Regions from separate parts of the Aquitalea sp. S1-19 genome, predicted to be linked through region 2. Evidence: predicted binding sites of a transcription regulator. Region 2 holds the regulator's gene; each other region holds the start of a gene.
What was found. The regulator FNR, encoded in region 2, switches genes on or off when oxygen is low (the NO sensors DNR and NnrR bind a similar motif). The targets are predictions, from matches to a motif close to TTGATNNNNATCAA.
Positions count from the first base shown of each region.

Region 1: EGI20_RS07980 (M61 family metallopeptidase) is a predicted target of FNR. The motif match lies at 1,863-1,876, and genes of this name have one in related genera.
Region 3: EGI20_RS16380 (NAD(P)H-dependent flavin oxidoreductase) is a predicted target of FNR. The motif match lies at 1,869-1,882, and genes of this name have one in related genera.

Region 1 is NZ_RJTZ01000040.1:7,923-11,201, forward strand. It holds gene ccoO (cytochrome-c oxidase, cbb3-type subunit II) at 1-109, opposite strand, end outside; gene ccoN (cytochrome-c oxidase, cbb3-type subunit I) at 128-1,552, opposite strand; gene EGI20_RS07980 (M61 family metallopeptidase) at 1,940-3,279, shown strand, end outside.
Region 2 is NZ_RJTZ01000046.1:8,177-11,455, reverse strand. It holds gene EGI20_RS08735 (RNA methyltransferase) at 1-487, shown strand, start outside; gene EGI20_RS08730 (DUF1853 family protein) at 465-1,367, shown strand; gene fnr (fumarate/nitrate reduction transcriptional regulator Fnr) at 1,414-2,160, opposite strand; gene hemN (oxygen-independent coproporphyrinogen III oxidase) at 2,273-3,279, shown strand, end outside.
Region 3 is NZ_RJTZ01000164.1:627-3,905, forward strand. It holds partial or broken gene EGI20_RS16375 (aldehyde dehydrogenase family protein) at 1-549, opposite strand, end outside; gene EGI20_RS16380 (NAD(P)H-dependent flavin oxidoreductase) at 644-1,807, opposite strand; gene EGI20_RS16385 (LysR family transcriptional regulator) at 2,100-3,020, shown strand; partial or broken gene ubiT (ubiquinone anaerobic biosynthesis accessory factor UbiT) at 3,101-3,279, opposite strand, start outside.

The sequences.
Region 1 (3,279 bases), on a different contig from region 2:
GGAACATCAGTGGAACAATCTCCACCAATGCAGCCACGCTGATGACCATCAGGGTCAGTACGATCAGGTAGCCGACCTTTTCTTCAATCAGTTTCTGGATCTTTTCCATGTTTGTTTCCTTCAGCCCTTAGTGAGCCGACGCGGTAGCGGCAGGGATCTTGGCATCAAACGGCTTGCCGGCAACCGCAGTGCGGTACACGTTGTAAGCCATCAGGAACATACCACCCAGATACAGGGCGCCACCCAGCAGACGTACGAAGTGGTACGGATAGGTCACTTTCACCACTTCAGCAAAGGCGTAAGTGAGGGTGCCATCCGGGTTCAGCGCACGCCACATCAGGCCCTGCATCACGCCGGAGATCCACAGTGCGGCGATGTAGAGCACCACGCCCACGGTTGCCATCCAGAAGTGTGCTTCGATCAGCTTGATGCTGTGCATTTGCTCACGGCCGAACAGGCGCGGGATCAGGTAGTACATGGAGCCGATGGTGATAAAGCCTACCCAGCCCAGTGCGCCGGAGTGCACGTGGCCAACGGTCCAGTCGGTGTAATGGCTCAGCGCGTTGACGGTCTTGATCGACATCATCGGACCTTCGAAGGTCGACATGCCGTAGAACGACAGCGATACCACCAGGAACTTGAGGATAGGGTCGGTGCGCAGCTTGTGCCAGGCGCCGGACAGGGTCATCACGCCGTTGATCATGCCGCCCCAGCTAGGTGCCAGCAGAATCAGCGAGAACACCATACCGATAGACTGGGTCCAGTCCGGCAGGGCGGTGTAATGCAGGTGGTGCGGGCCCGCCCACATATAGGTGAAGATCAGTGCCCAGAAGTGCACTACCGACAGGCGGTAGGAGTAGACCGGACGGCCGGCTTGCTTAGGCACGAAGTAGTACATCATGCCGAGGAAGGCAGCGGTCAGGAAGAAGCCCACGGCATTGTGGCCATACCACCATTGCACCATGGCATCGACGGCACCGGCGTAGACCGAGTAGGACTTGGTCAGGCTGACTGGAATCGCCATGCTGTTGACTACGTGCAGCAGGGCCACGGCCAGAATGAATGCGCCGTAGAACCAGTTGGCGACATAGATGTGCTTGACCTTACGGATGCCGATGGTGCCAAAGAATACGATGGCGTAGGCAACCCAGACCACGGTGATCAGCAAATCGATAGGCCATTCCAGTTCTGCATACTCCTTGCCCTGGGTAATGCCCAGTGGCAGGGTGATTGCAGCCAGAACGATGACGGTTTGCCAGCCCCAGAAAGTAAAGGCAGCCAGCTTGTCCGAAATCAGGCGGACGTTACAGGTGCGTTGTACGACATAGTACGAGGTGGCAAACAGGCCGCAGCCGCCGAAGGCGAAAATCACGGCATTGGTGTGCAGGGGGCGCAGGCGGCCAAAGTGTAGCCAGGGTCCGATATTCAGGTCTGGCCAGACAAGTTGGGCCGCAATGATTACGCCTACCAGCATGCCGACGATACCCCACACGACGGTCATGATGGCAAACTGGCGCACCACCTTATAGTTATAAGTGGATTGCGTTTCCATTAACGATTCTCCAAAGTTGCGAACTAAAACGTTTTTATGTCATCCATTAAGCTATGCGTCTCACGTTTATGCTTAATGTTGCCATTATGTGCGATGCCCTGCTTTTGCCGGTGTACTGGCCGGGGTGATATTGCCCCTGACAGCACAAAGGGATGCCTTGTAACAGTTCGACATTCTATCCAATTGGCAAGCTTCCGGCCAGACTGGTTTGTGCAATGCAGTAGCTGTTTTCAGCCTTTATCTGCAAGACAATCCAAAATCATCCGGCAATAAAACAATTTGAATTGTATTGTCATATTTTGTCTGCTTGTTGATGCAGGTCAAACTTTTGCATCAGTGGCCCGCCAGCGGGGCTTATTCCTTACCTGCCACAGGAATTTTTAATCCATGACGTCTTCCATTTCTTATCGCATCGTTGCCGCCCAGCCTGCCGCCCACCTTTTTGCCGTGACGCTGAGCGTGGATGAGCCTGCGGCAAACGGGCAGGTTCTGCGTTTGCCGGCATGGATACCCGGTAGTTATATGATCCGCGACTTTGCCCGGCATATCGTGGCGCTCAGTGCCCATAGTGCTGGGCGAGCATTGAGCGTGACCAAGCTGGATAAACACAGCTGGCAGGTCGAGCCTTGTGCCGGCCCCTTGGTGTTGAACTATCAGGTATATGCCTTTGATCTGTCGGTACGCGGTGCTTACCTTGACCTTGAGCGCGGATTTTTTAATGCGTCCAGCCTGTGTCTGGCCGTAGTGGGTCAGGAGTCGCAGCCGCACCGTCTGGAGATTGGCGCGCCCGAGTCGGTATCCGGCAACTGGAAACTGGCGAGTGCCTTGCCTGCATTGGATATCGATCAGGCCGGTTTCGGCTGTTATCTGGCGGACAGTTACGATGCGCTGATTGATCACCCGTTCGAAATGGGGAGTTTCGAGGAAGTTTGCTTTACTGCCTGTGGCGTGCCGCACCGTTTTATTGTCTCCGGCCGCCATCATCACGCCGACCTTGCGCGTCTGGCGCGTGATACGCAGCGGATCTGTGAATACCAGATACGTCTGTTCGGCGCAGTGGCGCCCTTTGCCGGCTATCTTTTTATGCTCTTTGTTGGTGGCGATGTGTACGGCGGTCTGGAGCATCGCAACAGTACCGCGCTGATGGCGGGACGCGATGATTTGCCGCTGCAGGGGGATGACAGCCTGAGTGACGGCTATGTGCAGTTGCTGGGCCTGATCAGCCATGAGTACTTTCATAGCTGGAATGTAAAGCGGATCAAGCCGGCCGCCTTTACGCCTTACGATCTGACGCAGGAAAACCACACCCGCCTGCTGTGGGCCTTTGAAGGCGTGACCTCTTATTACGATGATCTGACGCTGGTGCGCAGCGGCCTGATCGACAAAAAGCGCTATCTTGGGCTGCTGGCCAAGACCGTCACGGCCGTTGCCCGTGGCAGTGGCCGCTTAAAGCAGACGCTGGAAGAGTCGAGTTTTGATGCCTGGACCAAGTTTTACCGGCAGGACGAAAACAGTCCCAACGCCATCGTCAGTTATTACGCCAAAGGTGCGCTGGCCGCGCTGGCGCTGGATTTGTTGATACGGCGTGATACGGCCGGGCGCTGTTCGCTGGATGATGTGATGCGCGCCTTATGGTCGCGCCATCAGCAGGATGGCCAGGGGGTGGGCGAGACAGAATGGGAGACACTGGCCGGCGAGGTGAGCGCTCTGGATCTGAAACCGTTTTT
Region 2 (3,279 bases):
ACTGACGACGCCTTTGGCGGTGCCGCGCGAGGCGACGCCGGAACTGGTGGCGCGTGCGCAGGCCGGCGAGCAGGTCGCGCTGGTGTTCGGTAATGAAACCTTCGGTCTGTCGATAGGCGAAGTCGAGCAGTGCAACCGGCTGGTGACCATTGCCGGCAACCCGGATTATTTCTCGCTGAATCTGGCCATGGCGGTGCAGGTGATGTGTTACGAGCTGTTCAGTCACAGCGGTTTCGAGATGGACTATCTCAAACCCGCAGGCGAGCCGGCGACACTGGACGAGGTGGAAGGTTTGTGCGGCCATCTGGCGCAGGCGATGGACGATATCGGCTACTTCCGCCGCCGCAATAGCGAGCGCTTGATGCGGCGCATGCGCACCCTGTTTGGCCGTGCCGGCCTTGAGCGCGATGAAATCGATATCCTGCGCGGTTTTTGCAAGCAGATCGAGCGGGTGGCGGCCGAGCATGGCAAGATCGAACGCAGCTAGTTCCTTGCACCTGCCTTACGCGCATCCGGAAGTGCGCGATCTGGCTTTTTTGCTGTGTGCACCGCCTCCGGTGCATTTCGGCCCGCCTTGCCCGCGTGCCCGCCTGCTGGGGGCAGAGGGTCTGGCCTGTCTGGCTGAGCTGGATAGGGATCCTGCAGCCTTACTCTCTTGTCTGGCGGCGAGTCCGCGTTTGCGTCTGGGGCATTATGCCGAGCAGCTTTTGTTGTTCTGGTTTCACTTGCGGCCGCATATCGAGGTGGTCGCGCATGGCCTGGCCTTGCGTGATCAGGCGGGGCTGACGCTGGGTGAGTTTGATTTTTTGTTGCGTGTGAACGGCGAACCCTGGCATCTGGAGACTGCCAGCAAGTTCTATTTGCAAGCGCCGCAGGCGGGGAGCGTATTGATAGGGCCGGGGCTGAATGATGCCTGGCCGCTCAAAGCGCATAAACTCACGCAGCAACTGGCGTTGTCGGATCATGCTTGTGCACAGGGGCTGTTGCCTGCCGATTTTTCCGCTTGCCGGCGCGAACTGTTGCTGGCGGGCTGGTTTTTCTATCCGCCAGATTTTGTGCCGCTGGATGCGGGGCTGACGCGGGGCTGGTGTGCGCCGCTGGATGAAGCCTGGCCGCGCACGCATGCCGCTACGCGCTGGGTGCATCTGGCGCGCGAGCGCTGGCTGGCTCCTGCACAGGTACAGGAAGAAGATACGCAGGATGAGGCCGGATTGCGCCAGCACTTGCAAATGGTAGCGTCACCGCAACTGCTGGCCGAGCTTAAGCAGGACAGCGACGGGGTCTGGGGCGAAGTGGCGCGCGGTTTTGTGATGCCGGCTTCCTGGCCGGATGCCGCGCGACTGGACGCATTACTGGCGCGGGTATGAGCTGGGGGGCGGTGATGGCTTGCCTTTAATCAGGCAAAGCCATCACTTAATGGCTTTGCGCGTGGATGCAGCCCGAGATCAGGTTCTTCAGCTCATCGGTCTGGTATAGCTGGATATGCTTGTGGTCGACCTTGATCCAGCCTTGCTGCTGGAATTTGGACAAGGTACGGCTGACCGTCTCCAGCTTAAGACCGAGGAAGCTGCCGATTTCTTCGCGACTCATGCGCAGGATAAAGTCGTTGGCGGCAAAGCCACGGGTAGCCAGACGCGAGGAGACATTCAGCAAGAATGCCGCCAGACGTTCGTCGGCTTTCATATTGCCCAGTAACAGCATAATGCTCTGGTCGCGTACGATCTCGCGGCTCATCAGGCGATAGAAATGATGCTGCAGGCTGGGACTGTCGCGGCTCAGGCTTTGCATGCGGGTAAATGGCAGCTCGCAAACTTCGCTGTCTTCCAGCGCTATCGCGTCACAGCCGTGGACATTGGCCGAAATGCCATCCATACCCAAGAGCTCCCCCGACATGTGAAAGCCGGTGACTTGTTCACGACCATCCTGGCTGGACATGCAGGTCTTGAAAAAGCCGGTACGTATGGCAAACAGCGATTTGAATGCTTCACCGCTGCGGAACATGTACTCGCCGCGCTTGAGGCGCCGGCTTTGACGGATCACGGCATCCAGCTGGGCAAGCTCGTCGCGGTTCAGCCCGACAGGTAGGCACAGTTCACGCAACGTGCAGTTAGAGCAGGAAACCTTGAGGGCGTGCAGATGACTGTTGTTCTGTTCTGGCATACGTAAGATTCAATGCTCTTTCAGGAGAAGCTTGACGCTTGTCAAAGCGGGGTAGACATAGCTGTGCGAATTTACCACTCTGCCAATAGATTGACCACCGGTATCGGACATTATGAGCGCCGCCCAAATTTTTTCGCCATCCCGTTTCGAGTTCGACCGCAAGCTAATAGAACAACTTGACGGCTCCGGCCCCAGATATACCTCCTACCCGACGGCGGATCGTTTTGGTCCGGCTTTTGGCGAAGCGGATTATCTGCGCGTGTTGAGTCAGCGCCGCATCGGTGCCAACCGCAAAGCCATATCATTATACGTGCATATTCCGTTTTGTAACACCGTTTGCTACTACTGCGGCTGTAACAAGATCATTACCAAGGATAAAGCGCGCGCCGATCTCTATCTCGATTACCTGGAAAAGGAAATCAAGCTGGTCACTGCCGCCATGGGCGGTCGCGAGCAACTGGTGCAGCTGCACTTCGGTGGCGGCACGCCGACCTTTTTGTCGGATGCGCAGCTGGAGCGGCTGATGGGCATGCTCAAGGCGCATTTCGACTTCAAGCCTGAAGGCGAGTATTCGATCGAGATCGATCCGCGCAAGGTCGGGCGCGAGACGGTCTTCAAACTGGCGGCGCTGGGCTTTAACCGTATGAGCGTCGGTATTCAGGATTTCGACCCTGCCGTGCAGCAGGCGGTGAACCGCGTGCAAAGCGAGGAAGAAACGCTGGCGGTGATTGCGGCGGCGCGCGAAGCCGGCTTCAAATCGGTGAGCGTGGATCTGATCTACGGCCTGCCGCTACAAACGCCGGCCTCGGTGGCGGCGACTTTGGCCAAGGTGATTGCTATTTCGCCGGATCGGGTGGCGCTTTATAACTATGCGCATCTGCCGACCGTGTTTATGCCGCAGCGCCGTATCAATGAAGCCGAGCTGCCCTCGGCTGCGGCCAAGCTGGATATCCTGCAAAGCTCGGTCAAACAACTGGCTGATGCCGGCTATGTGTTTATTGGCATGGACCACTTTGCCAAGCCTGAGGATGACTTGTCGCGCGCTCTGGCCGAAGGGCGTTTGCAGCGCAATTTCCAGGGCTATTCCACTCACGCCGATTGCGACATGATAGGCCTTGG
Region 3 (3,279 bases), on a different contig from region 2:
CCACGCTACATCAAAGACTTCAAGCCCGCTGCCGCGCACGATGTCCAGCAGCTTTTGCGTAGATAAAGGCACCGAAGGCGCCGGTTTGACCAGACAGGCATTGCCCGACATCAGCGCAGGAATGGCAAAGCGCAGCACCTGCCACACCGGGTAGTTCCACGGCATGATGGCCAGCACCAGGCCCAGCGCCTCGAAGCTGACGCCGCTGGCACTGGCCTGGGTCGGGATGTTTTGCGGGGCCAGCAGGCGCGGTGCGAGTTCGGCGTAATAGCGGATCAGCTGCGCCGACTTGTCGATTTCGGCCAGACATTCGCTGGTGCGTTTACCCACTTCCAGCGTCACCAGCGCCGCCAGCGCGGCACGTTCATGCTCCAGTGCCTCGGCCACGCGCAGCAAACGCGCCGCGCGCGCTTCGCACGAAAGCGCCGCCCACGCCGGGCGTGCGCGCTTAAGCGCGGCAATACAAAGATTCAGCGCTTCGCCCTGCCACGCGCCACGGGTAAAGGCCACCTCGCCGGTGGCCGGGTTGCAACTGGTAAATGCATTCATGCAGGCAGTGTAACGGAGAGAGGGGAAAGCGGGGAGTGTTGCCGTGTTGCTGTGCCGGGCGAGATGGGGCCCGCCCGGCTTGAGTGCGAGGCACTTATACGCCGACAGGCTTGCGTCCTGTCATCAGATACTCGATGGTTTCGCGTGCGCTGCGCATCTGTTCGCCAAACGGCAGCGGATCCTTGCCGCGGAAGAACAGACCCTTGCTGACTTCACCGCGATAAGCGGCGGAGAGCTTGAGGTCGATGCAGAACTGGCCGGCTTTGGACAGACCATCGCGCAATCCGCAGACCGACAGGCAGTTGAGCGCCTGGGTGCAGCGTGCCGGATCGGCTTTGGCATTGGCCTGCAGTTTGTCCAGACGCTTGATATAGCTTTTCAGCCATGGCGTGAGCACGCCGCGCGCGGGCAGGCCAGCGACCGACATGAACTCGACAATATCCTCATCCTTGGCCTGGGCCAGCGTGCGCTTGAAGTTGTCGTGCGCATCGCCTTCATGGGTCACGGCAAAAGCGGTACCGATCTGCACCGCCGATGCCCCCCATTCGGTCAGCGCCGTTCTGACCTTGGCAAAATGGCTCATGCCGCCGGCGACGATGAGCGGAATACGCTCGCGTTCGATTTCCAGCGTCTTGAACAATTGCTGGGTTTCTTCCAGCACCCGCTTGAAGTTGAAGCGCTCGTCGCCAAGATCCGCCACCTGCGCCGCACCCAGATGGCCACCGGCGTGGTGGGGATGTTCGATCACAATGGCGTCGGGCAGACGGCCTTTTTTCATCCAGCGTTTGAGCACAATGGCGATGCCGCGCGACTCCGACAGGATAGGGATCAGCGCTACATCGGGGTGATCTGCGGTCATCTCCGGCAGATCCAGCGGCAGGCCCGCGCCCATGACCACGGCGTGCGCGCCCGACTCGCAAGCCTGACGTACCAGTGCCGGATGGTCGGCTACCGCTTTCATGACATTGACGGCAATCAGGCCACGGCCTTGCGCGCGCGCCAGTGCGCCTTTGATTTCCCTGTCCAGCGCCACCCGGTTTAACCGGTTCAGTTCCTCATCACCGCTGGCCTTGCTGGAGGCGGCGACAAGATCCGGGTGCAGATGACGCAAGTCCACACTGGCGATGGTTCCAACGGCATTTTCGTGTGCCACGGCACCGGCCAGACTTTGGGCCGAGATGCCGACTCCCATGCCGCCTTGTACGACGGGCAGGAGTTTGCGCTGACGGATGGTGAGCGCAGAGAAGCTGGGGTTCATGCCGTAGACCTTTAGCGATGGAGCAAAAGGTCTATTCTGTGGTTGTTTTTGCGGATGACATTTGATCTGGATCAATGTTTTGAGTTTTGACTCTAGTGTTCTCTCTGCGAGAACCGGTGCAGCGTGGCCATTGTCAGGCCCGGGGGGCGCTGCGGTGGAGTGTTGTTTTTATGTTTAATGACATATGTGTTGTGTTTTTTTTAGAATTTGCATTTAAGATTTTGCGGAATTGGATTATCCTTTTTAAATAATAGATTGTTAATTGCAGGCATTCAGGCACAGGGATAAGAGTATGGATACGCTCAAGGCGCTTATGGTGTTCATGACGACTGCTGAAAATGGCAGTTTTTCCGATGCAGCGCGCAAGATGGGCGTTTCGCCGGCGGCGGTCAGTCAGAGTATTGCCCGCCTGGAGCAGGAGCTGGAAGTACGGCTGTTTAACCGTACCACGCGCCAGTTGACCCTGACCGAAGATGGCCGGCGCTTTTACGCGCAGTGCAAAGGGCCGGTCAATAATCTGGACAATGCCATCAGCCAGCTCAAGGCCAGCCAGGATGAACCGGCCGGCCATCTGCGCGTCAGCATGCCCAACAGTTTCGGCCGACGGCTGATCCTGCCTTTGATGGGCGAGTTCTGCCAGCTCTATCCCAAGATCCGCGTATTTTTCGGACTGGATGACCATTTCAGCGACCTGATCGAAGACGGCTACGATGTCGGTATCCGTCAGGGCATGATGCCGGACAGCCGTATGATGGCGCGCCATCTGGCCGATATTCCTATGTATACCGTGGCCACGCCGGCTTACTGGGACAAGCATGGCCGACCGCAAACGCCGGAGGAACTGTCGACGCATGATTGCATCAACTTCCAGTTTCCGACTTCGGGGCGTTTGTCCAAGTGGGAGTTTGAGCGTAATGGCGAGCGCATTCCGCTGGATGTGTCGGGTACTTATACGCTGAACGAGATTGAGGCGGTGGCCGAACTGGCGCGCCTGGGGCAGGGCGTCGCCCAATTGCCGGGCAATGAGGCGATCGATGCCATGCTCCGTGGCGAGCTGGAGCCGGTGTTGCTCGACTTTCTTTCGACCGAACGGGCCATTTACCTGTGCTTCCCGCACCGCGAACATACCGCCCCGCGCACCCGCGTATTTGTCGACTTTATTGTCGAGCGTCTGGCGAACCATCCCGACGTGCTGGCGAAATGGCCGGAGTAAGGTAGGGAGTAGGGCGTTAGGGAGTAGGGAGTAGGGAGTAGGGAGGTTACTCCCTATTTACCACTCCCCACTCCCTTTACTTACACTGCCATAAACCGTGCCAGCGGCGTGTCGCTCCAGTCCACGCTATCCAGCAGGTTCTTCACGATCAGCCCAAGCTCGGTGTCGCCTTCGATCACCAGCTTGCGGTTGAAAAACAGCGTATCCGGGTCTTCTTCACGCAGCATCATGCGCGCCAAATCCGCGAGGTTGGCGGCGA